Regions from separate parts of the Lysinibacillus sp. OL1 genome, predicted to be linked through region 4. Evidence: riboswitches for the same ligand, from Rfam matches in the RefSeq annotation. Region 4 holds a riboswitch; each other region holds the start of a gene.
What was found. A riboswitch is a leader RNA that binds a small molecule or an ion and turns the genes downstream of it on or off. The one in region 4 is predicted to bind S-adenosylmethionine.
Positions count from the first base shown of each region.

Region 1: it holds a riboswitch for S-adenosylmethionine, as region 4 does, so the genes downstream of both, metA (homoserine O-acetyltransferase MetA) here and EW028_RS02335 (YezD family protein) in region 4, are expected to answer to the same signal.
Region 2: it holds a riboswitch for S-adenosylmethionine, as region 4 does, so the genes downstream of both, EW028_RS13295 (methionine ABC transporter ATP-binding protein) here and EW028_RS02335 (YezD family protein) in region 4, are expected to answer to the same signal.
Region 3: it holds a riboswitch for S-adenosylmethionine, as region 4 does, so the genes downstream of both, metK (methionine adenosyltransferase) here and EW028_RS02335 (YezD family protein) in region 4, are expected to answer to the same signal.

Region 1 is NZ_SJDS01000002.1:155,492-163,133, forward strand. Features, by position in the region: gene panF (sodium/pantothenate symporter) at 1-956, shown strand, start outside; gene EW028_RS05155 (TSUP family transporter) at 997-1,767, opposite strand; gene EW028_RS05160 (TrmB family transcriptional regulator) at 1,893-2,675, shown strand; gene EW028_RS05165 (hypothetical protein) at 2,698-3,084, shown strand; gene EW028_RS05170 (nucleotide excision repair endonuclease) at 3,139-3,510, opposite strand; SAM riboswitch class I at 3,714-3,825, shown strand; gene metA (homoserine O-acetyltransferase MetA) at 3,949-4,884, shown strand; gene EW028_RS05180 (GerAB/ArcD/ProY family transporter) at 4,924-6,072, opposite strand; gene EW028_RS05185 (hypothetical protein) at 6,104-6,337, opposite strand; gene EW028_RS05190 (Ger(x)C family spore germination protein) at 6,342-7,541, opposite strand; gene EW028_RS05195 (spore germination protein) at 7,567-7,642, opposite strand, start outside.
Region 2 is NZ_SJDS01000006.1:237,390-245,031, forward strand. Features, by position in the region: gene EW028_RS13270 (acyl-CoA dehydrogenase family protein) at 1-577, shown strand, start outside; gene EW028_RS13275 (arsenate reductase family protein) at 762-1,118, shown strand; gene gcvH (glycine cleavage system protein GcvH) at 1,200-1,580, shown strand; gene EW028_RS13285 (toprim domain-containing protein) at 1,672-2,013, shown strand; gene EW028_RS13290 (thioredoxin family protein) at 2,028-2,339, shown strand; SAM riboswitch class I at 2,396-2,499, shown strand; gene EW028_RS13295 (methionine ABC transporter ATP-binding protein) at 2,582-3,610, shown strand; gene EW028_RS13300 (methionine ABC transporter permease) at 3,600-4,268, shown strand; gene EW028_RS13305 (MetQ/NlpA family ABC transporter substrate-binding protein) at 4,337-5,188, shown strand; gene EW028_RS13310 (response regulator) at 5,401-6,273, shown strand; gene EW028_RS13315 (HEAT repeat domain-containing protein) at 6,270-7,313, shown strand; gene EW028_RS13320 (glycosyltransferase family 2 protein) at 7,314-7,642, shown strand, end outside.
Region 3 is NZ_SJDS01000007.1:32,803-40,444, reverse strand. Features, by position in the region: gene mnmM (tRNA 5-(aminomethyl)-2-thiouridylate-methyltransferase MnmM) at 1-54, shown strand, start outside; gene EW028_RS13670 (alanine/glycine:cation symporter family protein) at 116-1,624, opposite strand; gene EW028_RS13665 (alpha/beta hydrolase) at 1,751-2,557, opposite strand; gene EW028_RS13660 (gamma carbonic anhydrase) at 2,691-3,203, shown strand; gene metK (methionine adenosyltransferase) at 3,383-4,579, opposite strand; SAM riboswitch class I at 4,838-4,956, opposite strand; gene pckA (phosphoenolpyruvate carboxykinase (ATP)) at 5,346-6,932, shown strand; gene EW028_RS13645 (alpha/beta hydrolase family protein) at 6,998-7,642, opposite strand, start outside.
Region 4 is NZ_SJDS01000001.1:461,172-468,813, forward strand. Features, by position in the region: gene EW028_RS02310 (DMT family transporter) at 1-327, opposite strand, end outside; gene EW028_RS02315 (LysR family transcriptional regulator) at 461-1,342, shown strand; gene EW028_RS02320 (phosphopantothenoylcysteine decarboxylase domain-containing protein) at 1,414-2,088, shown strand; gene EW028_RS02325 (TetR/AcrR family transcriptional regulator) at 2,191-2,793, shown strand; gene EW028_RS02330 (DUF418 domain-containing protein) at 2,777-3,871, shown strand; SAM riboswitch class I at 4,042-4,137, shown strand; gene EW028_RS02335 (YezD family protein) at 4,172-4,363, shown strand; gene EW028_RS02340 (flavin reductase family protein) at 4,454-4,939, opposite strand; gene EW028_RS02345 (VOC family protein) at 5,089-5,874, shown strand; gene EW028_RS02350 (amphi-Trp domain-containing protein) at 6,246-6,524, opposite strand; gene EW028_RS02355 (cold-shock protein) at 6,670-6,870, opposite strand; gene EW028_RS02360 (formate--tetrahydrofolate ligase) at 7,084-7,642, shown strand, end outside.

The DNA.
Region 1 (7,642 bases), on a different contig from region 4:
TTATTTTTGCGATTTCCGTGTTAGTATATGTGATTATTGGAGGCTTCCGTGCGGTTGCACTTACAGATACGGTCCAAGGTTCAATTATGGTGATTGGTACAGTTATTTTATTAATCGGCACCATTGTGGCAGGTGGAGGCATCGACAATATAATGGCCTCACTGGTTGCAGAAAATCCTGACTTTGTGTCACCATTTGGCGCACAAGGAGATTTAACGCCTCTGTATGTCTCAACATTTTGGATTCTCATTGGTGTAGGGGTTGTAGGACTTCCGCAAATTGCGGTTCGTGCGATGAGCTATAAGGATTCCAAAAGTATGCATCAAGCGATTCTTATTGGCACGATTGCCATAGGGACAATCATGTTTGGCATGCATTTAATTGGGGTGTTAGCCCGACCTGTCTTACCGGGCATTGAGATTGGTGATAAAGTCATGCCGCTCCTGACATTGAAGGTATTACCGCCATTTTTAGCAGGAATCGTTTTAGCTGCACCAATGGCTGCGACAATGTCTACGGTTAATGCTTTACTAATGCTTGTCAGCTCTACAGTTGTCAAAGACATCTATTTAAATTATATGAAGCCGAAAGCTAGTGATGCAGAGATAAAGCGTGCAAGCTTTATTGTAACAACAGTCATTGGCCTAGCCGTTGTCATCTTTGCACTCAATCCACCTGATTTATTAGTGTGGTTGAACTTATTTGCCTTCGGTGGACTAGAGGCTGTCTTTATTTGGACAGTCGTTTTAGGATTGTATTGGAAAAAAGCGAATAAATACGGAGCGATTGCGTCAATGATTTCAGGCATGTTGTTGTATATTATGATTGATCGGTTTTATCCTTCCGTCTTTGGTATGCATACAGTCACGATACCAATTGTCGCATCCTTCTTTATTTTTGTGATTGTCAGTTTGTCCACTAGTCATAAATTTAAAAACGAAAAGCTTATGATTTAACGCCAAAACGCCACAGATTTCAAATTCTGTGGCGTTTATTTTAATGCATCATAAAATCATAGGCATTTTTCGCAAGTAATGTCATTGTAACGACAATAAATAGCGTGCGGACAAAGCCACTTCCTTTCTTGATTGCCATCCGTGAGCCAAGCATAGCCCCACCAATTTGCGCAATGCCCATGACTAGACCATAAACATAATGAATTTGACCTAAGTAGGCAAACATACAAACACCAGCCACATTACTTGCCAAATTTAAAAACTTCGCATTACCAGCCGCCTTTAAAAAATCAAAGCCTACCAGTAAGAAGCTAAAGATTAAAAACGACCCTGTCCCAGGACCAAGAAATCCATCATAAAAACCAATAGCAAATAATAGCAACATAAATAAAAACAAATGTTTTTTAGATAGATTTTTTACGGTAGAGACGGCACCCCAATCCTTTTTAAAGATCGTATATACCCCAACAGCCGCCAGCATAACAAGCATTAATGGCTTTAGTAATGCTGGATTAATCAGATGCACAGTCCAAGCACCACATAATGATCCGATAAATGCTAGTGGAAAATATTTGAGGACAGAGCGAATGTCCAGCTGGCCAGAACGATAGAAAGAAATAGAGGAAGTGAGCGAGCCCATAGCTCCTGCTAGTTTGTTCGTGGCAACCGCAGCAGCTGGATTGAGCCCAACAAATAGTAAGGCTGGTAGTGAAATTAAACCGCCCCCTCCCACTACTGAGTCAACAAAAGCCGCCAGAAATCCAAAAGAAATTAATAGTATGAGAATATGTACATCGATTTCAAACAACATATGACACCTCTTTATAATTAGTTACTACTGAAATAGTAACTAAATTTATTTGCGCTGTAAACCCCATTTTTTCATTGGCAAATCTTCACATTGGTAGCCTATAATAAAGATAATGGAGGGATTACATGGAGGAATTAATCACCCAGCTGAAAGAAATGGGTTTTACAGAATATGAAGCAAAGGCCTATACGGCACTTGTTCAGCAAAGTCATGTCAGTGCCTATCAGGTAAGTAAAAATTCTGGCATACCACGTGCAAGAGTGTATGATATTTTAAATATCCTTGTAGAAAAGGGCATCGTGTTAAAAGAAGAGACCGCAGAACAAACGACCTATTCGGCAATGCCTGTGTCTGTGTTCTTACAGCAAATGCAACAGCGCTGGGAGTCGAATTTTACGTCTATAAGCGGGAAATTAGAGAAATTAGAGGAAAAAGTACAGGAAGCAGAGCCTAAAGTGGTCATGCTGAAGGGCAAGGAATCCATTATCAACTATTGTCAGTCACTTCTAAAGAAGGCGAAGAAAAAAGTGATGCTGTCGATGTGGGAAGATATGTATGATGCCTTACGTGAAGATTTGCAAGAGGTGGCGCTGCATGTTCCTGTTCATGGCATTACGTTGTATGTAGGAGAGCATCTCGCCTCAATTGACCAGCATAGAGCCACACATTATACAAAAAAAGCGTCTACACCGCATTGGTTTATCTTATCGATAGATGGTCAGGAAATGATTTATGGTCATTCTCCATCTACCCAAGAGACGGCCTTTATCACCAATGATCCGGTTCATATTTATTTGTTAGAGGATTATATATGGCATGATGTGCTCATCAATCGGTTAGTAAAACGTGATGATCAGGAGTTAGAAGACTGGATTGCTAAGGAGCGTAAAGCTTTTTTCTTAGAATAGTCGTATAAGGAAGGGGAGTTACTTGAAAAAATTCGTGTTGCTAGGTTTAATAAGCCTACTAATGCTAGGAGCCTGTAATGCTACACCACCTACCGATCCACCAACGATTCATGAGCTAACGGTTGTCCCAGATAATGTCCAAAAAAATATCGTTTCTAATGACAGAATACAACTATTGCATGAAAAGGATGCTCCATATTACCTTGTTTATTATTCAAAAGGGAATGTATTGGCAAGTATTACAGCTGAGGGAAATAGGCTTATTATCCAGTTAGAGGAAGGCAGCGAGCAAAGGAAAGAGGCTCAACCCTATGTTTTTAAAGTCACCGTCAAGAATCCTGAGCTGGATACCATTGATTTGCGAATAAACGGTCAGAGTACGCCCATTGATCGTATGACCATTATGTGATAAAAGAAACCGAAATCCCTTTAGAAATGAGATTTCGGTTTCTTTACGTGATGTCTAATAAAAGACTTTGTCTACGTTATATTTAGAGCGGAAAGTATTAATCGCATATGTTTCGTAAATTTCACGTTCCATTGGATCTTCTACTTCATAGACTTCAATTTTGAACACTTCATCTCGATGGTTTTTCATCGGAGATACATTATCCTCGAAATGTTTTTTAATACGTTGACGAATTTTACGTGCTTTCCCAACAAACAATAGCTCATTCTTGTCATTATAGAATAAGAAAATGCCGCCTTTATCACGTGTGATTTTATGGAAGTCAATAAAACCGAAGTAAGGTGTGATTGGCACATCACCTGGTTTTAAATCTTGTTCACGTTGACGGATTACTAGATCTGGTTTTGGAAATTCAATTTTAATCAAACTATTCACGTTCCTCTCTCTTACTAAAAGTATATGGTAACATAATTACGGCATGTTTACCATAAATTTTAAATGTAGAAACACCACAGATAGCAAGCTTAGTGTACATCAAATGAGCAAGGAACATGCACATGAATCACAAAATATTCGATGAATTATTGATATTCTAACTAGTTCGTGTTACAATTCAAGATAATTAAATAATCTTATCAAGAGAAGCTGAGGGATTTGGCCCGATGACGCTTCAGCAACCTCTAACAATTGTTAGAAAGGTGCTAATTCCAGCAAAGGATTTTTTCCTTTGAGAGATAAGAGTGGACGTGAAAAAAATCCTTCTCATTCTATCTCGTATGGAATGAGGGGGATTTTTTAATTTCGTTGCAATGTACGCAAGTTAGGTTTGCTAAAAGAGAGTGATTATAGAGAGGGGAAAGCAAGATGCCAATTAATATTCCGAAAAATTTACCAGCTGGAGAACATTTACGTGAGGAAAAAATCTTCGTCATGGAAGAAGATCGTGCGAAAACACAGCAAATCCGTCCATTAAATATATTAATATTAAATCTAATGCCAGAAAAAGAAAAAACTGAGCTCCAATTATTACGTTTATTGGGGAATACACCATTACAGGTGAATATTACCTTTTTGAATACAGCCACTCACGAGTCTAAAAATGTGAGTAAATCCCATTTGCAGCTTTTCTACACAACGTTCAATCAGATTCGACACCGACGCTACGATGGTATGATTATAACTGGTGCACCAGTAGAAAAAATGGCTTTTGAAGAGGTCAACTATTGGCAGGAAATTTCAGAAATTATGGATTGGTCTAAAAAGAATGTGACATCCGTGCTACATATATGTTGGGGGGCACAGGCTGCATTGTATCATCATTATGGCATTGGGAAGGTTGAGCTTTCTGCTAAATGCTCAGGCGTCTATTCCCATGTGATTACAGATTTAACTGTAGATTTGGTACGTGGCTTTAGTGATTTATTTACTGCGCCCCATTCACGCTATACATCTGTTTCGATTGACGAGGTTCGCAATCATCCAGATCTACGATTATTATCCTATTCAGAGGATGCTGGGGTATTTATTGTACAATCAAAAGATAATAAAAATATTATGATTACGGGCCATCTAGAGTATGATGCGACAACGCTAGCCGATGAGTACAGTCGCGATGTGGCGAAGGGCATAGATATCGCCGTTCCTGTGAACTACTTCCCGAATGACGATCCTACACAAGTGCCAATGAATACATGGCGTGCCCATACGCATCTATTATTCTCTAACTGGTTGAACTACTATGTTTACCAAGAAACACCATATGAATGGGATTTTGTAGATGAAATCGAATATCATATTTAATTAATAAAAAGTCTAATTTCTTTTCTAGCTTAGAAGAAATTAGACTTTTTGATTGTCATTTTCTGTTTCCTGCTGAGGTGTTTCGTTATTTTGAGCCTTGGATTTACGATTGCGAATAACTACTACAATCAGCAAAAGTATAGGTAATAAAATGGTGAAAATAAAGGAAAAGATTGGCCAAATTTCATTATTATAATTAGTAGAATGCACAATATCTGGATGAACAATTTGAGAAAGTCCAATAACAATTATACCCATCGGTATAATGAGTGGACGATGATCCTTGATCTTCAATATTTGTGCAAGTCCAACAACGGTCGTATAGAAATACATAAATGTACGAATATATATAGACGAAATCCACATAAATGCCATAATGATTTCTATGCGCTGCAAAAAATTCCCTATAGATATTCTTTGTGCTAAGGCATAGCTAGGAAATGTCCTTGATGCAGTGTTTTCAGGACCTAATACAAGAATCGATAGGACAATCAACGTAACTAAGACGATTCCGCCAAAAATTGCCCCAATATATAGCCCTTTCTGTGCAGACGGCTGTACATTGACGCCAGTAGGATAGAGCATCAATAATACAATTAATGGAAAGGAAAAGATACTCATAAAGCGTGCAATACTATAAAACATAGATGCTTTGGTCGCTTCTAGTAGAGGCTGAATATTCTCAAATGTAATTTGAGGGGTAATACTAAGGACGAAAAAAATAAAAATAAAGGTAAACAATGGGAAGAGGATTTCTGCCGAACGGGCAAAGGTCTCAATCCCTAAATAAGCGGCATACATAATAAGGATGCTGAACAGTAGGGCAAATGCTAATGTCGGTGTCTCTGGCATTACTTCCGTTTTCATGAAAATACCGATAAAATAGAGTAATTCTCCAGCCGAAAGAAAGGTCACAATTAGGAAACAAATTGCTGTGATTTTCCCAAAAAAACGCCCAAGTATTTTTTCATTGGCCTCGATAAAGTTTAGGGACGGTGTTTGATTGGCCAGTGTTAAAAATAATTTTAGTACCAGTAAACTAAGCAGAACACCAATGCTTGCCGCTATCCAAGCATCTTGCTTAGCGGCACCAGTAATACTCGAAGGGATAATTAAAATCGCTGTACCGATAGAATAGAGAAAGGTAACGATTGTAAACTGTCTTGAACTAATTATCTCTTTTTCCATCAAGCTACCCTCCGTTTCTCAGTCCATCTTTCTATTTTGTGAATGACACAATGTAATCCCTAATTGGTGTGAAGATAAAGGTAATCAAATCTAATGGGCTAGGAATATGGATTTTAAGGGCAATCCCCATATTTAAAGCCGTTCCAATAAGTAGCAAAAAGGAGAATACAATAATGGCTTTTCTATCCTGTTGCTTTTTTAGCTTTGGAATAAAAATAAGCGCAATAATTATCGCGATGATCAAGATAGCTACGGCTAGTACCATCTCATTACTCCTCCTTTGGCTTGTTTAATAATGAATTTTGCATCGTACCTGAACCTTGGGTTGTTACCTTTACATGAACAGCCACTGCTAAATCTGGAAAAATGGAAGTCCAGTCATCCTTGATTTTTTTCCACTGCTTTGGATCTGCCCGATGTAGGGCATCCCCAAATCCAAAAACATCGACTTCATATTGCTGTTGAATTTTCTCTACAGTTTTTTCAATGCGTTCATCAATCCCCTGGGCTGTTTTTTTATTAACGTAATCAATCGATTTATTTTTGGTAAGATCGATAACACATTCGACCTCTCCAACATTCTGCTCTACATTAATATGGACATCGATTTTCGGTTTCCCGTTTTTAAATGATCCTTTCACCTTTGTAGTGGATTGGGTGATTTCAGTAGACAAGGTCCCTTTATTAGGACAGGCGATGATTTCTATCGTACTTTGAATTTTGTCATTAAGAAAACTAATACTTTTGCTTTCGCTCTCAGTCAGTAGCCCTATATATTTATCGCCTTTAAAGACTGCTAAACCTGTATAACGTAATAGCACAGGTGTTTTAACACGTTGCACATTTGTTTGATCTACCCCTAATTTCTTATCCCCAATAACTTCAATAGCAGAAATTAATGCCCCTTTATGCTTATTGCTTAAGGTATTGACTAATTCATCAATATTAACAGCTATTGTGGAGCCCCAAGCCTTCTCAGAGACATCAAGGGAATTTAACATTTTATTAGCAGGAACTTTTTCAATGGGTGTTAGTACATTTAATACATCCTTTGCTGTTGCATCGTGAGACATAATGACGTCGAAATCCTTACGAAATTCATGGTCCCTTACAATTAAATCAAGTGCATCACTAATGCCTTCTTTTGCGAGATCTTCCCCTAATACAACCACTTGAAGGTGGGCAAAATAAGGTTTTCGTGCTGCAATAGTCGTCATTTTGCGAATGGCCTCAAAGATGGTCTCACCTCTCGAATGATAGCTAACGACAGGAGAGCGTTGAGTGGAAGCTTGGCGCATTGAAATTTCACTAGGATCAACAATTTGAACCGTAATTTCATATTCCTCATCTATTTTGTCAATGCCCAATGCTACGACAATGGCCAATTCATTTAATTCACGCTTACTCCAGCAGCCACTTAACAGTATTGTGAGGATACATAGTAAGCAAATCCATTTTATTTTTGCCATATTCCATTCCTCATTTATCCAGTTGTTATTTCCTGCCTTTTAGATTGATATAGTTATGTCCTCTAACAATATTTTTTTGATTGACTAAACGAGGTCGTGTA
Region 2 (7,642 bases), on a different contig from region 4:
TTTTGAAGGTACAAACGAAATTAACCGCATGATTGTACCTGGCACATTTATGAAAAAGGCGCTAAAAGGTGAGCTACCATTATTACAAGTTGCCCAAAATTTACAGCAAGAGCTGCTTATGCTAATGCCAGAAGATATCGGTACAGAGCCGTTAGCACAAGAAAAATATTTAGTGAAAAATGCCAAGAAGATTGCTGTATTAGCTGCAGGATTAGCAGCACAACGCTTTGGTGCAAAGCTTGATCAAGAGCAAGAAGTATTGGTAAACATTGCGAATATAGCTAACCAATTATTTGCAATGGAATCAGCTGTCTTACGTACAGAAAAAGCAATTGCTCGTGACGGTGCTGAAAAAGCACATCAAAAATTGCTATACACACAAATTTTCTGCCAAGAAGCATTCTCAGAAATCGAAAAAGAAGCAAAAGACACAATTCTTGCTTCAGCGGATGGCGATGCAGCCCGTATGACATTATCTGCACTGCGTAAGCTAACACGTAATAATCCATACAATTTAATTGCGAAGAAGCGTGAGGCTTCCGTTAAATTAATTGATGCTGAAAAATATATTGTATAATAGTGCAAATTTAACCTAGCTATCTGCAAAAGATAGCTAGGTTTTTTTATATGAGATGGATAATCGTAAAAGGAGCGGATAAATTTGCACAACTGGTGGATAAACTTACAAAAAAGAGTGAAGTTCACCATTGAAAACAACTATGATGGTATACTACAGAAAAAGACAGAAGAGGAGCATTGTAATGACGATTCAATTTTTCCATTATCCGAAATGTACAACATGTAAAAAGGCACAGAAGTGGTTAAATGAGCATGAGGTTGCCTATGAAGAGGTACATATCGCAGAGCAACCTCCCACTAAAGAAGAATTAACAGCTATTTGGCAAGCTAGTGGACAGCCTTTGAAGAAATTTTTTAATACCTCAGGCATGAAATATCGTGAGCTTGGCTTAAAGGACAAGTTAGCGGAAATGACGGAGGATGAGCAGCTTGAGCTACTTGCTTCAGATGGCATGTTAATGAAACGTCCCATCGTGACAGATGGAAAAAAAGTTACTTTAGGTTTTAAAGAAGTAGATTTTGAGCAAGCTTGGAAATAACCGTATTAAACCTTGTATTTATAGGAGAAGTATGGCACACTGAAAGTGAATATATTACATATTTATGGAGGGGTTTTTTGCATGAGCACACCTAAAGACTTACGATACTCTGAAGAACATGAATGGGTAAAAGTAGAAGATGGAAAAGTACGTATTGGTATTACTCACTTCGCACAATCTGAATTAGGAGATATCGTATTCGTTGAGCTTCCACAAGTTGGCGACGAAATCAAAACAGATGATCCATTCGGTAGCGTAGAATCAGTAAAAACTGTTTCTGAATTATATGCACCAATCTCAGGTACTGTAGTGGAAGTAAATGCAGATTTAGAAGATAGCCCAGAATTCGTTAATGAATCACCATATGAAAAAGCATGGATGATCGTTGTTGAGCCTGCTGACGCATCAGAAGTTGAGAAACTAATGACAGCAGAGCAATACGAAGAAATGATCGCTGAATAAGACAAGCTATAATCGAAAAACGTCGGAAACTACCGGCGTTTTTTGTTATATAATGACTTATAAGTGGGGATCTCTAAATGGAGGTGGCGTAATGTTCGAGGGAAAATGCTTGATAGTAGAAGGACGCTCAGATAAGCTACAAATTGAGCCTATTTTGAATGAGAATGTTACAATACTATGTACGAATGGTACAATTGGTGTGCATCAATTAGAAGAACTACTGGATCCCTATGAGGGCTGTGAGCTATTTACTTTTTTTGATGCAGATACTTCTGGCGATAAGCTACGTGCATTAATGGACAGACATTATCCAGAAGCTGAGCATCTGCGCACAATGCCAACATATAAGGAAGTAGAAACGACACCAAGAAAAGTGCTAGCGATGATTTTACTGCGAGCACATTTTTCAATCCATAATGAATATATTTTGTAAGGTTGCGTGAGTAAATGGAAGAATGGTCAACAGAGCAGTGGGAAGCGGCTAAACAGTCAGGAGAGAAAACTGCATTTTATTTATATACACCGATGTGTGGAACATGTGCAGTGGCATCTAAAATGATGTCCATTATTGAACAATTACTGCCACAGCTACAAATTGGTAAAGCAAATATCAACTTTTTGGAACACATTGCTTATGAGCATCAAATTGAAAGTGTTCCATGTCTACTCATCAGTGATGGCGGAAAAGTGACAGAAAAGATTTATGCTTTTCAATCCGTACCATTTTTATATGAATTGTTAAAAAAATCAATTGACTGAACTTTACTAGCGTGGTAAAGTATCAAATATATTACTAAAACATTAAATATATCGAACTCTTATGAAGAGTGGCGGAGGGAAGTGCCCTATGAAGCCCGGCAACCATCACAATGTGAAAAGGTGCCAAATCACCCAAAGATTTTTCTTTGAAAGATGAGAGAACGGTTTAACGTATTATACGTGACCCCTTCTACTTGTCTGTGAGTGAAGGGGTTTTCTATATGAGAAAAGGAGTATTCGCTATGATCCAGCTTCAAAATATTACAAAGAAATACAAAACAGCAAATGGCGAATTAACGGCAGTCAAAGACGTCAACCTTACTATTAATAAAGGTGAAATTTTTGGCATTATTGGCTATAGTGGTGCTGGTAAAAGTACCATGATTCGTTTATTAAACGGTTTAGAGAAACCGACAGCAGGAACAGTAACGGTGAACAATCAAGAATTTTCATCGATAAAAGGGCAAAAGCTTAGAGCGGCTAGACAAAAGGTAAGTATGATTTTCCAGCATTTCAATTTACTTTGGTCTAGAACAGTTGCCGAAAATATTGCATTCCCTTTAGAAATCGCAGGCTTCCCAAAGGCTCAACGTGAAGCACGTGTGAAGGAATTAATTGCCCTTGTAGGCTTAGAAGGGCGCGATAAGGCATATCCATCCCAGCTTTCTGGTGGACAAAAGCAGCGTGTAGGAATTGCACGTGCATTAGCGAATAATCCAGAGGTTTTACTATGTGATGAGGCGACATCGGCACTCGATCCTGAAACAACGGATGCTATTCTTGATTTACTCGTTGATATAAATGAACGCTTAGGCTTAACTATCGTCCTGATTACCCACGAAATGCATGTCATTCGCAAAATTTGTCATCGTGTAGCAGTGATGGAGGCAGGCGAAATTGTGGAACGTGGTGAGGTATTGCAAGTCTTCCAAGCCCCACAGGCGGCTATTACTAAGAAGTTTGTATCTCAAATTACAGACACTAAGGAAACACAGGATACGGTAGCACAAATTAAAACAAACTATCCAACTGGACAACTTGTCAAACTTATTTTTGTTGGTGAAAAAACAGAACAGCCAGTCATCTCACATCTTGTGAAACAATTTGATGTAGAAGTAAGTATTGTTCACGGAAATATTTCACAAACAAAAAATGGTGCATATGGTACATTGATTGTGCAAATTGATGGCTCTCAGAAAAACGTCACTGAAGCCCTTCGTTATTTAAATACAGTGGAAGTACAGACGGAGGTGATTGAAAATGCTAACTAATCTCTTTCCGAATGTAGACTGGGAAAATATGTGGCAAGCTACGTATGAAACTTTATACATGACAGCTATATCAACGGTTGTGACATTTATTCTTGGGTTAGTCATTGGTATTGTTCTATTTTTAACTAGTCCCAATCAGTTATGGGCAAATAAAATCGTTAACTTTTTAACGGGATCACTCGTTAATATTTTCCGTTCCATTCCATTTATCGTATTAATTATTTTATTAATTCCATTTACGAAGTTGTTACTAGGTACAATTCGTGGTGCCAATGCGGCGTTACCTGCTTTAATTATCGGTGCAGCACCGTTTTATGCTCGTATGGTATTAATTGCGTTACGTGAAATTGATAAAGGTGTCATTGAAGCGGCTCGTTCAATGGGAGCGAAAACTTCTACAATTATTTGGAAAGTATTGGTTCCTGAATCATTACCAGCTTTGATTTCTGGTATCACCGTAACGGCTGTTGCTCTTGTAGGTTATACAGCGATGGCAGGAATTATTGGTGCAGGTGGTCTTGGTAACTTAGCTTTCTTAGACGGCTTCCAGCGAAATCGCCAAGATGTGACATTAATGGCAACTATTTTGATCTTAGTAGTCGTATTTATTATTCAATGGATTGGTGATTTAATTACTGAGAAAATTGATAAACGCTAGCACGAAATTGAGGTTATTCCGGTTTTTACCGCTAACATATTTAAAACAAATAAAAGGGAGTGTCATAAATGAAAAAGTTATTAGCAGGATTATTTTTATCAATACTTGTACTAGCATTAGCAGCTTGCGGTACAGATAAAAAAGAAGATGAAAAATCAGCATCTGGCGATCAAACAGATAGTAAAGAAAACGTAACATTAAAAGTAGGTGCTTCTAATACACCACACGCAGTTATTTTAGACAAAGCAAAACCGATCTTAGCTAAAGAAGGTATTGATCTTGAAATTGAAACATATACAGATTATGTTTTACCAAACCAAGATTTAGAGTCAAAAGATATTGATGCAAACTATTTCCAGCATATTCCTTACTTAGAGCTACAAATTAAAGACAATGGCTATGATTTCGTTAATGCAGGTGGCGTTCACATTGAACCAATCGGTATTTACTCTAAAAAATATAAAACGTTAGAAGACCTGCCTGAAGGCGCAACAATTTTACTTTCTAACTCAGTATCTGACCATGGTCGTATGCTGTCATTGTTAGAGGCTAAAGGCTTAATTAAATTAAAAGAAGGCATTGATAAAACAGCAGCAGAATTAAAGGACATTGAAGAAAATCCTAAAAACTTTAAATTTGATGCAAATACTGCACCAGAAATGCTTGTACAAATGTACGAAAATGATGAAGGCGATGCAGTACTTATCAATTCTAACTTTGCCATCGATAACGGTTTAAACCCAATTGAAGATGCTATTTCTCTTGAAGATAAAGAATCTCCATATGTTAACATCATCGCTGTACGTGCAGGTGATGAAACAAAACCTGAAATTAAAAAATTATTAGAAGTATTAACATCTAAAGAAATCCAAGACTTCATTTTAGAAGAGTGGAAAGGTGCAGTAGTACCGGTAAAATAAGAATTAGAAATTTTATAAAAGGGTACATAAGTTTAACGACTTAGGTACTCTTTTTTATTTGTAGTTAAATTGATGAGAAACTATGTATTTTTTATGACGTCTATTTATGTTCAGATATTGTTTAGTCACATTTATTACTATAGTAATGTTGTTAATTTGCGAAATAAATGATAGAAAGTAATAATAAGAAAAAACTAGATGGAGTGATTCTAATGAATGATATAAAATTCACCCATGACATCATGCAAGAACATGAAGTAGAGCGCTACTTTAAAATATGGCGAGAAAGTGTGATTAGATCACGCCTTACTATAACAGCAGTCTTTTTAAAAACAGCTAATGCTACACAACTAAATGAAAATGTGAATGATCAAGTTACCTCGTTTTTACAATCAAAAATACGCAAGACAGACTTGCTTTTTCAATTATCCGATGGGGATCATTGGGGCATCTTCTTTTTACAAAGTAGTGATGTAGAAGCTAGGGCGTTTTTAAAACGAATATTTGCCATCTTAAAAGCAGAACGGAAGTTCCAACAGATTGCATTAAAGGCCTCTATAACAGAAATAAGAAATAATAACGTTATTTTTGAAGAGCTGTTAAATAAAAATAAACAGATGTTATCAGGGGATGAGCAATTAACATGGAGTATAGCAGAGGTAAAGGATTACTGTGAGCAACCAACTGAATTAGTGAAAGTTAGTATTATTGAGCAAAACGCCATTTTTAGACAAGTATTAGAGTCAACGCTTAACCAAATAAATATCCCTTATTTTTCTTTAGAGGTAAAGGTTTATGAGGATGGCTATAGCTTTTTGCAATCGGATGATTATAAATCGGGGCATATGCATCTAATTCTTATGAATGATATTTTACCGCTAAAAAATGGCTTAGAAATATTGCATATCTTACGACATATGCCAAATGAAAAGAAATTTATTATTTATATGATGTCAGAACGCAATTCTGAAGGGGCAGCGCTTAATGCTTATGAGGGCGGTGTGGATGAATATATTGTCAAACCATTTAATTTACGTTTGCTAGAAGCCAAAATTAAAAGAACGTTTGCGAGGTTTTGGTTATGATTAAGCTGACTATTTCGACGCTTTTAGCAATAGTTTCCTTCTTATTAGTTGTGCTCTTTATCTTTTTAATGTATTTACTTGTTCAGCGACAGCGTGAAAGCTATTTTGAAAAAGTTTGTGACCGTTATTTACAAAATTATTCTCAACTTTGGTATGATTACTTATTCAATAACGCATTTTTTAGTATCGTATTAGTACCTCGAGGAAGCCCCCAAGTAGAAGCTATTGAAAAAATTTTTTCATCCTATTTAAAGAATATAAGGAATGAACAGGTGGAATTAAAAATTAAACAATTCTCCAATCAATATTTAAAAGCATTCTACGAAAAAGATTTATCCAGTAGACGATGGAGTATTCGAATGAATGCCCTCTATCGAATTGCAGACTTACAAATAGATGAATTGCTAACGAAGTGCCAAGAATTCGAAAAAAATAACATTACAGATGAAGAACATTTCCAGTTATTAAAAATATACTCCCTTTTCCAACCAGATTTATTTATGGAGAAAATAAAAAATTCCAATGTAAATCACGCTGAAAGTGAATATAGAAGACTATTTGTATTATTAGATGATAATGTATTTACTCGATTTTTCCATGATTTTAATAGTTTGTCGGCTAATATGCAATTTGCAGTTATTGATACTGCTGCTGTAAAAAGAAATATGGAGTATTTGGATGAATTAAAAAAATTATTAGGCCATGATACACCAGAGATTAACATCAGAGCATTAAAAGGACTATATGAAATAGGAATTATTGATGAGGTGGATCCCTTTGTCCCTTTTGTGACTTCAGAAATGTGGGAAGCCAGGTTAATGGTTGCCAAAATTTTTAAGCATGTCCCACTTACTTACACTTATAGTTATTTAGAGCAGCTTCTTCAAGATGAGAATTGGTGGGTACGTTCCCAAGCGGCAAAAACGATTGTAGAAGATCGACATGGTATAGCTAAATTACAGCAATTCATTGAATCCTCAAATGACCAATATGCAGTTGAAATGGCCCAGGAAATTGCAGCTAGAAAAGAGGGGAAGTAAATGAAAATAATTGATTATTGCATGTTGTTTTTTGGAGGCATCATTTTATTTTATATGCTGTTCGTTATCGTTTCGTATTGTACAATGTTCATCATTGCAATGCTGGATTTAAGAAAACGCTATCGTCTTGATCTATCAGAGTATGATGATGCACATATAGATGCCCTTTATTCAAAACCGGTATCGTTACTTGTTCCTGCTTACAATGAAGAAGTAGGAGTTGTAGATACAGTTTATTCATTATTGAATTTACGTTATCCTCAAACTGAAATTATCATTATTAACGATGGGTCTACAGATCAAACCCTTCAAACGGTCATCGAACATTT
Region 3 (7,642 bases), on a different contig from region 4:
GATCCACCCTTCGTCATTGCATTAGAGAAAATGAAAGAATATCCTATTCAATAATGACATGCTAAAAGGCGATCAGCTAGTTTCTATCAAACTAGCTGATCGCCTTGCTCTTTATCTACTTGTTATTGCGTTTTTCATTATAGTCAACCCAGAAATCTGCACCTTTAATTCCTAGTTTACGAGGATCAAAGACTGGGTCTTTTCCTTCTTTTTTCTGTTTCTCGTAATCTTTTAATGCGATAATAGCTGGTTTCATGATAATTAAAATAGCTATAACGTTAATCCAAACCATCAAACCAAGACCTACATCTCCCATTGCCCATGCTAGACCAGACGTACGGATTGTACCATAAAAGGCTGCAACTAAAATGGCAATTTTCGCAATCCAAATGAATATCTTTTCTGTGCTACCTCTAAATAAATAAGCGACATTTGTCTCTGCAATATAGTAGTAAGCCATGATTGTTGTAAAGGCAAAGAAGAATAACGCAATGGCTACAAATGGAGCACCAAAGCCAGGTAATGATGAGTCAACTGCATATTGTGTATAGGCTGCACCTGCTTCAATACTTTTCGCAAAAGTCATTTGCTCATCACCAGCTAATCCACCACTATTGAATTCTCCAACATGAATAAATGGATCTGCTCCCTCAGCTGCCTTTTCATCTTGTACATTGTACATCCCCGTAAATAAAATCATAAATGCGGTAGCAGAACAAATTAATAATGTATCAATATACACAGATGCTGCTTGAACAATTCCTTGCTTAGCAGGATGTGATACTTCCGCAGCTGCCGCAGGGTGGGCCCCAGTTCCTTGACCAGCTTCATTGGAGTAAATTCCACGTTTAACACCCCAAGCAATCGCTGAACCAATAACCCCGCCAAAAATTTCTTGAGCACCAAATGCACTAGAAAAAATTAATCCGATAACCGTTGGTACTTGTGAAATATTCATAAAAATAATGATAATGGCCATAATGATATAGGCTAATGCCATAAACGGTACAATAATCTGGGCAGCGTTTGCAATTGATTTAATACCACCAATGATAATAGCACCTAGTAACACAACAATTATAAGTCCTGTGATCCATGTATCCAAACCGAAAGCGTTTTCAACAGCACCTGCGATGGCATTCGACTGCACACCAGGCATCAAAATTAACATTGCTATTAAAGCCGCCACAGCAAAAATAACTGCAAACCATTTTTGGCCCATTCCTTTTTCTATGTAAAAGGCCGGTCCACCACGATATTCTGTATCTTTCTCTTCTTTATAGATTTGAGCTAATGTTGACTCTACATACGCGGTAGCCGCACCTATGAAAGCGATTGCCCACATCCAAAAGACAGCACCAGGTCCTCCCATTCCAATCGCTGTCGCAGTACCAGCAATATTACCTGTACCTACACGTCCTGATAATGCGATAGACATTGCTTGGAATGAAGATATTCCCTTTTCTGACTTCTCCCCTTTAAACATTAAAACAAACATATCTTTAATGTGCCTTACTTGTAGGAACCTTGTAATAATTGAGAAAAATAACCCAATTAATAAGATGCCATAAATAAACCATGGTCCCCATAAAATACCATTCAACTTCTCTACAATTACATCCATTTTACCCCTCCAATTTGAATTACCTTACTTTAAGTCATTATAGTATTACACTTTTCTGAAAATTACAATATTATTTTTAAGTAACAATATTTAAGTAAGTAACCTAGTAAATGGAAGGGTATAAACCTATTTAATTATATAACCAATTCTTCGAAGAGCATTATTAATAAAATCTCGTATATACATAAAAATCTCTTCGCGCTCTCCCTCATGAAATAAATTATGATAACAATTTGCCCATTCTTTAAACTGAAATTCCGTGAATTCCTGTTGATGAAGCCAATTTCGAGTTTGGCGAGTGTCCGTAATTTTATCCTTCTCAGCTGTCATAATTAGCATTGGCATATTAGGCATTTCACCTTTAGGCAGCATCACTAAATTTTTCATCATCTGCTGAAGTTCTCGATACCATTTCACAGAAACAACAGACATGAGCGGTACATCATCTTTCATTTCTTCTCTGCCTTCAACACTACGCGTTAATTTCGCTAATGTAATATCATGTGTCAATTTAACATTGGCCGTTAACGCACTTAGACTTGTTAAAGCATTTGTTAATTTACCTGGTAATAGCTTTAGTTGCAACCAAGGTGATGTTAAAATAATGCCTGCACATTCATATTGTCTCTTTTGCAGTGTATGGAGGATTAATGTTGCACCTAGTCCATGCCCTATTACAAAGGTTGGTAAATTATATGAAAAAGCATTTTCAATCAGGTTTCTTGTATACTTATTGTACAATTTGAAGTCTTCATCATGGACTCGAGCAAACCTTGCATTACCCCCATGATTCGGTAAATCTCCCATGACTATGTGGAAGCCTTCTAATCTTAATTTCTCTATCAGCCATGCATACCAACGGTGATTTTCATAAGCACCATGAAGAATAGCAATCACAGCTTTTGCTTGTCCATCAGCTTCCCATTTCCACATTACATAGTCCTCCTAAAAAATAATTACACTTTGATTATATCGAAATAAATAGCACATTTTAATTTTATATTTCCATAAAGTTGCGTATTTGATACGATAATACTACATTATAGAAAGAAAAGAGGCGATTTTCATGATTTATCCATTTAAAGATAAAACGCCAAAGATCGATCCGTCTGTTTTCATTGCTGATTACGCAACTGTTACGGGCGACGTAACAATTGGCGCCGAAACAACTATTTGGTTTAATACGGTTATTCGTGGTGATGTTTCCCCAACGATTATTGGTAAACGTGTCAGTATCCAGGATCTTTGCTGTTTACACCAAAGCCCAAAATATCCGCTCATTATTGAAGATGAGGTAACAGTTGGACACCAAGTCACTTTACATAGTTGTACAATTCGCAAAAATGCCTTAATTGGTATGGGATCCATTATTTTAGACGGAGCTGAGATTGGAGAAGGTGCATTTATTGGAGCTGGAAGCCTAGTACCTCCTGGTAAAGTCATTCCTCCAAATAGTTTAGCATTAGGTCGTCCAGCAAAAGTTGTCCGAGAATTAAATGCTGAAGATAAAGAGGATATGGAACGTATCGTACGAGAATACGCAGAAAAAGGTCAATATTATAAATCACTTCAGAAATAAATAACCTACACAAAAAATCAATACTAACGAAAAAATCCCTCGCGTTTTCGTGTACCGAATATGTTCACGAATCCTAGCGAGGTATTTTTGTAAAAAAAACAAAAGGAGCAATGTTGCCCCTTTGCTTATTAATACATCAGAATAATTTTCTAATGACTTCATTACTTTAGTTCAATAGTTTATAAACGTGCTTTTTCTCGTAGCGCGTCTGCTTTATCAATTTGCTCCCATGGTACATTTAAATCTGTACGACCAAAATGTCCATACGCAGCAGTTTGTTTATAAATTGGACGACGAAGATCAAGCATTTTAATGATACCTGCTGGGCGTAGATCGAATAGCTCGCGTACCCATTCAACGATTTCGCTTTCTTTCACTCTACCTGTGCCAAATGTATCGACAGCAATGGAAACAGGCTGAGCAACGCCAATCGCATAGGCAAGTTGCACTTCAGCACGCTCTGCTAAGCCAGCTGCTACGATGTTTTTCGCTACATAACGTGCTGCATATGCCGCCGAACGGTCTACCTTGGTTGCATCCTTACCTGAGAAGGCACCACCACCGTGACGTGCATAACCACCGTATGTATCAACAATGATTTTACGCCCTGTTAATCCAGCATCACCTTTTGGCCCACCAATTACAAAACGGCCAGTTGGATTGATGAAGTATTTCGTATTAGCATCTAATAATTCACTCGGTACAACTGGTGCAATAACAAATTCTTTTAAATCTGCTTGAATTTGTTCAAGTGTTGCTTCTTCATCATGCTGTGTTGAAATAACAATTGTATCCACGCGAACCGGTACATTATTGTCATCATATTCAATCGTTACTTGCGTTTTACCATCAGGACGCAAATAGGCAAGTTCCCCTGATTTACGTACTTCTGTTAAACGGCGTGCTAATTTGTGTGCCAAGCTAATTGGTAATGGCATTAGCTCTGGTGTTTCATTACATGCATAGCCAAACATTAAGCCTTGGTCACCAGCACCAATTGCTTCTATGTCAGCATCTGTCATAGAGCCTTCACGTGCCTCTAATGCCTGATCAACACCTTGGGCAATATCAGGTGATTGTTCGCCAATTGCCACAAGCACCGCTAAGTTCTCTGCATCAAAGCCATATTTACCTCGTGTATAGCCAATTTCAGCTACAGTGTCACGAACAATACCTTTAATATCCACATAAGTAGAAGTAGTAATTTCTCCTGCTACTAATACTAATCCTGTTGTTACAGTTGTTTCACACGCTACACGTGCATTTGGATCTTCTGCTAAAATAGCATCTAAAATGGCATCCGAGATTTGGTCACAAATCTTATCTGGATGTCCTTCTGTTACACTCTCTGATGTAAACAGTCGACGGTTTGTCATTTGGTTTTCCTCCTAAATACTCTTACAATAAGTAGTTGTGTATGAATACGGTACTCATTACCCATGTCAAGTCCGCTCCTAAGGATTGAACTCTCAAGCCGTTACTGCTGCTTTTAACACGAGGATTTCGAAAGATTCGTCATTATAATAAGGAAAGAACTACATATACTTACCTTTACATTGATTTTTAACAATAAAAAAATCCTTTTCTCACGTTACTTTACATGAGGAAAGGAATAATGACTGCGTAACCTTTCACTCTTATCGTTCAAGGGATGTTCCCTTGCATCAGGTTGGCACCAACGCATGTCGTGAAATAGTTCATGCAGGTTGCCGGGTTTCACAGGGCCTGACCCTCCACCAGCTCGGGATAAGAGTATCCGTTCAATCTCATGTTACTGAAAAGGTCGAACGTTGTCAAATATTTTCTTATGTATTACTGTATAGAAAGGAAAGAACTTATTACACAAAAACTTTTCATACTTGGATGATGATGTAAATAGAAGCAAATTAATCCCTACAACATACCTAGCTACTTGTGGTAACATATGTGTGGCTCAATTTTCGTGCCTAATTACAGTAGGATTGATGGTATTCTACTCGAAAAACATTATTTTTTGTCAGTTTATTGAAAAGTGGTAAAAACTCTAAAATAATTTCTTAATTAGTATAGATTATTTAAGCAATTGTGTTATACTATTTTTGAAATTAAGAAAAAATCCCTCTAAATCAAGGGAATACTATAAAAAAGGATGGTATTTAATCGATGAATTCAGTAGAAATTGCAAACGAACTGAAGGAATTATTAAACGGCGGTAACATTAATGTTCAACTTTCAGTACCACAATTAGCAGAAAAAGCTACATCTCGTGGTGAAGCAATGTTAACAGTAGATGGCGCAGTTCGTGCAGAAACTGGCAAATACACTGGTCGTTCACCTAAAGATAAATATACGGTAGAAGAAGAAAGCACAAAAGATCAAATTGACTGGGGTAAAGTCAACCAACCGATTTCTTCTGAAGTGTTCGATAACCTATATGTAAAAGTAATAAAATATTTAAAAGAACGTGACGAGTTATTCGTATTCAAAGGCTTTGCAGGTGCTGACAAAGATTCACAATTAAGCATTCAAGTTATTAATGAATACGCATGGCACAATCTTTTTGCTCATCAATTATTTATCCGTCCAACAGCAGATGAATTAGCTTCTCATGTTGCTGACTTCACTGTCATCTCAGCTCCTAACTTTAAAGCAGATCCTGCGGTTGATGGTACTGCTTCTGAAACATTCATCATCGTATCACTTGAAAAGAAAATTATTTTAATTGGTGGTACAGAATATGCTGGTGAAATGAAAAAATCTATCTTTGGTATCATGAACTACTTATTACCACAACAAGGTATTCTTTCAATGCACTGCTCAGCAAACGTTGGTGAAGCTGGCGATGTAGCGTTATTCTTCGGTCTATCTGGTACTGGTAAAACGACGTTATCAGCTGATCCTGATCGTAAGCTAATCGGTGACGATGAACACGGTTGGTCTGATAATGGTGTATTCAATATTGAGGGTGGCTGCTATGCAAAAACAATCAACCTTTCTGCTGAAAAAGAACCAGAAATCTACAATGCGATTCGCTTCGGCTCTGTATTAGAAAACGTAGCTGTTGATCCAGAAACGCGTATTTGTGACTATGATGACGGATCACTAACAGAAAATACTCGTGTAGCTTATCCAATCCAATACATCGAAAATATCGTTGATCCTTCTGTTGCAGGTCATCCAAAAACAATCATCTTCCTAACAGCTGATGCATTTGGTGTATTACCTCCAATCAGTAAATTAACTAAAGAACAAGCAATGTATCACTTCCTAAGCGGGTTCACTTCTAAACTTGCTGGAACTGAACGTGGTGTGACTGAGCCAGAACCAGTATTCTCTACTTGCTTCGGGTCTCCATTCCTTCCACTTCCTGCAACAGTATACGCAGAAATGTTAGGACAAAAAATTGACGAGCATGGGGCACAGGTATACTTAGTAAACACTGGTTGGACTGGTGGCGAATATGGCACAGGTAGCCGTATGAAACTTTCTTATACACGTACAATGGTCCGTGCAGCAATCGATGGTAAATTAGCAGATGTTGAAACAACACAAGATGCTGTGTTTGGTTTACACATTCCAACAGCAGTTGAAGGCGTACCTTCAGAAGTGTTAAATCCTCGTGAAGCTTGGGCAGATAAAGCTGCATACGATGCAAAAGCTGCTGAGCTTGCAGGCTTATTCAACGAAAACTTCAAGAAATTCTCAAACGTTTCTGAAGCCATCACTACACTTGGTGGTCCATTAAAATAACATCTATTTAAAAGACAAAGGGAACAATTAATTCGTTCCCTTTGTCTTTTTGTTTTCTCTATGCTTTATTGCTGTTTCATCCACTTGCAAAGAGCACGAACAGTTTCACGATTTTTTGCTGGTGGATATTGATGTGCATAGGTAAGATCATACCAAGTTTCGAATGATTTATTTGCTTCCTCTAAAAAAAATGCCAATTGTCTGGCATGTTCAATATCCACATTTTCATCACGATAGCCATGAATGATAAGAACGGGAGCTGTTATACGCTCTATCTCAAAAAGAGGTGTCCTTGCATCATACGCTTCTGGTACACGATTAGGTGTTCCTCCGATAACGCGCTTCATCATCCTGCGCATATCTGTACGTTCCCAATAAGTGGCTGTTGCATCAGAAACACCTGCCCATGTTACAACAGAAGTAATATCCCTCCTTAAAATAGCTGTCCACAGAGCCATAATACCACCTCGTGAAAAACCAAAAACATGAATATTGTCATTGCAGAATTGTTTGAGTACATCTACGGCATAGACCGCATCGTAACGGTCTGCCCCTGCAAACTCGTCACGACCCTCTCCCCCACGATTCCCACGATAATATGGGGCAAATACGATAAAGCCCTGCGCCGCAAATTGTGCAATACGAGAGGGTCTTACCATCCCAATGCTTTGCATGCCGCCCCTTAAATATAAAAAGCCATCATATGTACC
Region 4 (7,642 bases):
GCTAAAAATCGGCACTAACACGACCGTTAGGCTCAAGATGAAGCCAGCATTTGAAACAGAAGTAGATTGTAAACCAAATAAACTTAACGCGAACACAATGAATAATAAAAATCCTTGAATAGCCGCATATTTTAATGTTTTACCATTTACTTTGATCATCCGTTTGTAAAAAATAAGTCCTGCTACGAAAAATGCGATGATACAACGTAATGCCACCACATTATAAACTGCCAACGTTTCTAGCCCCATGACCATAAAGGTATAAGAGAGCCCCCAAAACATTGTGACAATAACCATCAATACATTTGCTTTTCCTTGGATACTCATTATGTTCACCTACCATCTGTGTACTAAAACAGTTTTATACTAAAAATTACTATATATCTTGTGTTGTGATTAGTAAAACGAATGTTTATAATGAATAGGATTAAAAAAATTCATGTATATAGAGGGATTGCGGATGAGCTTAGTGAAATATGAGATTTTAACAAAGGTGGCAGAGGTGGCAAGCTTTACAAAAGCAGCTGATGCGCTAGGGTTAACACAATCTGCTGTGAGTCATGCCGTGTCGAGTTTAGAAAAAGAGTTTGGCTTTGCGCTCATTCATCGAAGTCGTGTGGGTGTGACATTAACGAGTGAGGGACAAACAATGCTAAGGGCAATGCGTCAGGTTTTGGATGCTCAAGAATTATTGCAACAGGAAGCAGCTCACATTCATGGCGTGACACGAGGTAAGGTTCGAATTGGTGTGATATCGAGTATTTCTTCCAATTGGATGCCAGAGATTGTTCGAATTATGGATAATCAATTTCCAGGGATACAGGTGGAGTTACGAGAGGGAGATTACTATGAAATTGAACAATGGCTTTTAAGTGGTGAAGTAGAAGCAGGATTTTTGAATGGTCAAAAGTCAGAGCAATATCAGTTCACTGAGCTCCAACAAGACCCATTATTATGTATTGTTTCGGATAAAAGTCCATTGTTTGATAAGACAGAAATTGATATCGTAGATTTAGAGGATATGCCATTTATTATGACTTCCTATAAAGGGACAAATGATGTCAAGGTGCTATTAGAGCAATATCATGTTAAGCCGAATATCCGCTTTGAGCTTTCCGAGGAGGTAGGGATTCTTTCCATGATTTCCCATCATTTAGGGATCAGTATTTTACCTCAGTTGGTTATTCAAAATTTACCGCCAACATTGAGAGCGATTCCATTAAAGCAAGGTGGCTACCGAACAATTGGTATTGCCATGAAACACCATGCTTCGCCCGTCACAAAGAAATTTGCAGAGATATTAAGTGCTTGGCTAAAAGAACAAAACAGCTCCCTAAAATAGTGGCTATTGAAGCCTATCCTTACATTACGTTAAAATAGTATTTGTATATATTTCAGAAAATAGGTGAGTGTATGGGGACATTACAGGGCAAAACCGTACTCATTACAAGTGGGGGAACACTTGAAAAATGGGATCGTGTACGAGGTCATACGAATTTATCAAAAGGCACAATGGGGTGTTATTTAGCAGAGGCGGCGCTGGCTGCTGGCGCTAACGTAGTATACATGCATGGTTACTTTGCACAGCTCCCAGAAAACCAAAATGATATGACATTGATTCAATTTGAAGGCATAGAGGATTTAGGACAAAAGGTGCGTCATGCAGTTCAACAACAACATGTCGATATCGTCATTATGGCGGCTGCGGGCTCTGATTGGGTCATTGACAAAGTATATGATCAATCAGGTAATTTAATGGAGGAAACGGGGAAAATGCCTTCTGACGAACCACCTATTATTCATTTTAAAAAAGCACCAAAAGTATTAGGTCAAATTAAGGGATGGCAACCGAATGTAACGTTAGTAGGCTTTAAGCTCGAAGCAACGAATGATGAGGAATTCTTGTTAGCTCGTGCCAGACTGCGTATGGAAACAGCCAATGCACAATTTATGGTAGCAAATAGCTCTCAGTCTTTATATGGGGGGGATGAACCTCATTGGATTGTACCTGCTGATGGACAGCCTCTTAAAGTAATGGGCAAGCAAAAAACAGCAGAAGCTTTAATGATGTATTTACAAAATCAATAAATATGAACTGTGTAGAGAAATATTTCTACGCAGTTTTTTCTTGTCTAAAAGGTTAGCATCCTATAATATTTACTTAACGGTCGGTAAAAAAGGAGGGTAATAATGGGAAATAAAGAACAAACTTTTCAAAAGATTATAGAAATTGCTTATGGGATGTTTGCGGAAAATGGATTTGAAAAAACAAGCTTAGCAATGATTGCTACAGAGGTCGGTATTTCAAAACCAGCCATTTACTATTATTTTCAATCAAAAGATCAATTAATCGCTTTCATATTTGATGAATTGTATAAAGAAATTCAACATGATGTCGCTGTGGAGTATAAAGAGCTTTCTTCTGCTAATTTTAAGGAGGAATTACTTAAGCTAGGCTATAAATCTATTGAGGCACAGGACAAGGACCCTTATTTTAATAAAATATTTAATCAATATGTACTATTAGCGGCCCGCGATGAAAACTATAAAAGACAATTAGTAGAGCTAGAAACAAGCTTTTTAACGAGCTTTGTTGCTATCCTACGATATGGCGTACAGCTAGGCGTGCTAGAGGATACTCCCCATATAGAAGCGAAGGCACAGATGCTAGCCCTCGTCTATGATAATATCGGTAATTTCATGTTAACAGGCAACCAATTGAACTATAGGGCTATTTGGAAGGAGGCAGTGAATAGCGTTATCCAAGGGGGCAAAGATGACAAAAAGAAATGATGATCGGCGCATTGAAGGTCTTGATTTTGCAAGAGCTCTCGCCATGCTTGGCATGTTCATTGTCAATTTTGGCGTCATAACAGGTTCTACAACGAATGGTTCAACATGGTTAATGGCCTTCCAACATCTTTTCGAGGGACGTGCTTCGGCCGTATTTGTCATGCTAGCAGGAATAGGGACAGCCTTAATGACTCGTCAGGCTAGAGAGAGTAAGGACCCAATCCTTCTTCGTCAAAATCGACTTACTTTGTGGAAGAGGGCGCTTTTGTTATTTACGATAGGGATTATATTATATGCAATCGGCTGGACAGGAGATATCTTACATTATTATGGCGTGTATATGTTTGTTGCTGCTTGTTTGATTGCCCAATCCAAGAAAATGATGATCTTCATAATTGGTGCCATCCTTATCCTTTCACAATGGCTTCAAATTCAATTTAGTTACCTTGCTGGTTGGCATCCAACATATGTGCTACTAGAGTATCTTGATTTTTGGACACCAGCTGGATTTATAAGAAATTTGATGTTTAATGGCTATCATCCACTATTCCCCTGGATTTGCTTCTTTCTGATAGGGATGGTAATGGGCACATTAGATTTAACAAATCATACATTAAGAAAAAACTTACTGGTGATAGGCTTATTGCTAGTCATCGTGACTGAGACTTGTTCAACGTTATTCATTAAGATGACAACCATTCATTTATTAGATGTAGAGAGTGCATTGTATTTATTTGATACAGGACCGATTCCACCGAATATGATGTATGTCCTCTCTAATTCGGCTTCGGCTATTGTTATCATTGTTGGCTCCATCTATCTTGTAGAGACATGTAAAAATAAAGTTATTCAATCTTTCATATTAACTGGACAAATGTCTTTAACGCATTATGTTGGCCATGTTGTTATAGGCATTGGAATACTAATTATTTGCCAAAAGCTGGAGAACCAAACACTTGCTTTTTCCATGCTGTATGCCTGCTGTTATTTTTTAGGATGTGTCGTGGTTTCTGTATGGTGGAGGACTAAACATCATCGAGGCCCACTTGAATTCATGATGAGGAAATGGAGCTTGTAATAAATTAATGGATTGCCATCTATTTCTCACTGACTAGGCATAAAATACTTTAGGTATAGGGAGTCTTTTAATCTAAACGACATATTGCATAGTATTCAACTAGGTTTTCTAATATTTTGTATTGACATTCCTATAGCAGAATTATAGAATTATTTTCAAGAAACGCAGTACTCTTATCAAGAGAGGTGGAGGGACTTGGCCCAATGAAGCCTCGGCAACCGAACAACAGGTGCCAAATCCAACAGATGGTGTCTGAGAGATAGGAGGGGCTATCAATCAGTTTGATGCGTTGGCCTCTTTATGAACAATAAGGATAAAAAAGAAGGGGTGTATCGTATGGCTCAGTCAGTAAAAGTAGATGATAAGAAACTAGAGGCAATTGCGAAGGCGATTCAAAATCTTGAATTTGGTGAAGTGCATATTACGATTCAAGATGGTGTGATTGTGCAAATTAATAGGCTTGAAAAGCAGAGATTTCCGCAGAAAAAATAACAATGATTTCAGTAGAACTTATGTCAAACGGCCACCTATAAGCATGAAGGATTTCCTGTGCTTACAAGTGGCCCTTTTTTTGTGTAAAGGCTAGCTATAAAAGCTTTTTGGTATGGGACCGATATGACGGCGATGATAAAGCAAAGGCTCTTTTTGAGCATTTGTAATGTCTACGACCTGCCCAATAAAAATGGTATGGTCGCCAGCATCGATTTGCTGAAATGTTTTACATTGTAAATTAGCTGCTGTATCATGTAAAATCGGTAGTCCTAAAGAGGAAGTTGACCATTTTGCTTGTGCAAAGCGATCAGGGATTTTACTGGCAAATAGTGTACATAAATGCTCTTGATCACTCGCTAAAATATTGACCGCAAAATTTGGCGAAGTCGTGAAATAAGGATGGAGCTGAGATTTTTTATCGAGTGACCACAAAATAAGGAGCGGGTCGATTGAAACAGATGCAAAGGAATTGACGGTTAAGCCAATCGGTTTTGTGTCATGACATGTCGTGACAACTGTTACGCCTGTAGGATAATTACCTAATGCCAATTTAAAAGCAGCTACTAAATCTGTCATTCAAATCACCTCTTTATGAAATTAGTGAACGGAGTTTGTAGGTAAACGAAACTTTTTTTCATATCCTACTAGTAACTCCTTTTCTTGAGTAAATTTTAAACTAATCAAACATACAGGTAAAGGTAATGGGGAAAGAAAGGGGAATGGCCATGACTTTATATTTTGATCATTTGGTTCATCAAGTGGAATCACCAGAAAATATAAAGGTTTTCTTCAATAAACGAAATGTCCATACAGTGAATGGTGGGCAGCACACGATGTGGGGGACTTATAATACGTTAAGCTACTTTGGCTTAAGCTATATTGAACAAATTGCTATCTATGATCGTGATTTATTTGAGCAAGCGGCACAATACCCATATTCCCTACATTATACGTTTAAACGTGATCAAGAGCGCCAGGGATTTTCTCGAATTGCTCTGCGCACAAAAAATATTGAGGAAGAGGGTCGACGCTTGCGAGCATTGGGCTATGAAGTATATGGACCAGATGCATGTAGCAGAACAAGACCAGATGGCACTGTGGTAGAATGGAAGCTATTGCATTTTGGTAAGCCAGATCTGCCAATTGATTTTCCATTTTTGATTGAATGGGCGGAGGCAGATGAAGAGCGTTTGGTTCAATTAAAGGCAAGTGGTGCCATTGATGTCAAACAGGCTATAACCATGGAATCCGTCCAATTCTACGTCAAGGACATGCAGGCAACAGTACAACTGTGGCAAGAGGTGTTACAGCTACCAGTGCCTACGCAATATGAGCAGTATATGTCACTACAGCTACCGAATATGCGTTTAGATTTCTATGAGGAAGAGAGCGCGATGACAATGACACTTGGTCATGTCAAAGAGGGACCATTTGGTGTGACATTAAAGGATTCTAAACGAACAAAGGAAACTTTAGTTTGCCCTGGTGCTTTTTATTGGATAAATCGATAAGGAGAAAAGGCTGGAACATCACTAACAGGGACCTTCATTAAGCCGAATAATCTTTACATTAACAAACATGATAACTAGAAAAACCGAACTATTCCGAAACACTTCGTAAGCGTTTTAGTGGATAGCTCGGTATTTTTATGGGCTGAAACACTTTTGCTCTCGCCTTTTTACATAAGTATTGAAAAACAAAACCATCAATAGAATTTATTATGCTGGCTACTTGCTTTCCTGTGGATTTAGCGTTATAGAGGAGACCCTGGAGCGAAATCACCCCCTCACCTTGCTAAAAAGTTTTAGCAGTGACATGATCTTTAATTCAACAATATGGAAAAATCCACTTCATCAGAGAAGTGGATTTTCGTTGCCAATTATTATTCAATTGTCATTTTTTTCGGTGTTTCTGTACCTGTATACCAATCAAATTCAATTTCAAATGAATGCTTGTCGCCCTTTTTTGTATAGGAGTATTCGATTTTGAGCTGTTCACTTGGGCTGACAACTGTTGGCTCTGTGTCTTGAACAAAAGTGAATTCACCATTTTCTTTAAGCTTTTTTGCAATCGTTTCCAGTGTTGCTGCAAATTCTGCTACACTTTGTCGTTCTTTATGCTTCAAAATAACTTCAGTCATGGGTTTATTTTGTTTTTGCATCGAGATCCCTCCTTACGTATTGTTACTTCTATTATAACATGGAGGGGGCATTCAGCTTATAAAACAATACAAAAAGCGGATGAAGGAAACGATGCATTTCCTAATCTGCTGCTAATCTGGAACTACATGGATAGCCCCATTATGCTTATAGTTTTACAACATTTGATGCTTGGGGTCCACGATTGCCTTCCACAACATCAAATGAAACCTTTTGACCTTCTTCAAGTGTACGGAAGCCTTCCTCCTGGATGCCCGTAAAATGAACAAATACATCTTCGCCATCATCACATTCAATAAAGCCATAACCTTTTTCATTATTGAACCACTTTACGATCCCCTGTTGCATAAGCATTCGCCTCCAATGCGCTTGAATGTAAAATAAAGTTAAATAAATGGTGCACTCATTGAGAAAATGTGAAAAAATTGCATTTTCTCTTAGAACATACAGGAATTGAACAAAGATGTCAATTGATTGACGAAATGCTTGCATATCTGGCTTTCTTTTTTTTCACAATTAAGACTATAATGGAAATGAACAACATAGAAAGTAGGATGCCAAATGACAACGAAAAATCAACCATTATCAGATTTAGAAATCGCTAGTCAAGCAGTGATCAAACCTATTACGGAAATTGCCAATGCTGCGGGTATTCCAGAGGATGCTCTTGAACAGTATGGCCGCTACAAAGCAAAGATCGACCCATTAAAAATTACTGCTCAGGGCGAGGATGCAAAGGTAGTATTAGTATCAGCTATTAGTCCAACCCCAGCTGGTGAAGGAAAGTCGACTGTGACTGTTGGACTAGCAGATGCCCTTCATCAATTAGATAAGAAGGTGATGGTCGCATTACGTGAACCATCATTAGGTCCAGTTATGGGCGTAAAAGGTGGCGCAACTGGCGGAGGTTACGCACAAGTTATACCAATGGAGGATATTAATTTACATTTTACTGGCGACCTTCATGCGATTACAACAGCTAACAATGCTTTATCCGCATTTATTGATAATCATATCCACCAAGGTAATACACTTAACATTGATCCACGACGCATTATTTGGAAGCGTGTCATGGACTTAAATGATCGTGCCCTTCGTAAGGTAGTGGTGGGATTAGGTG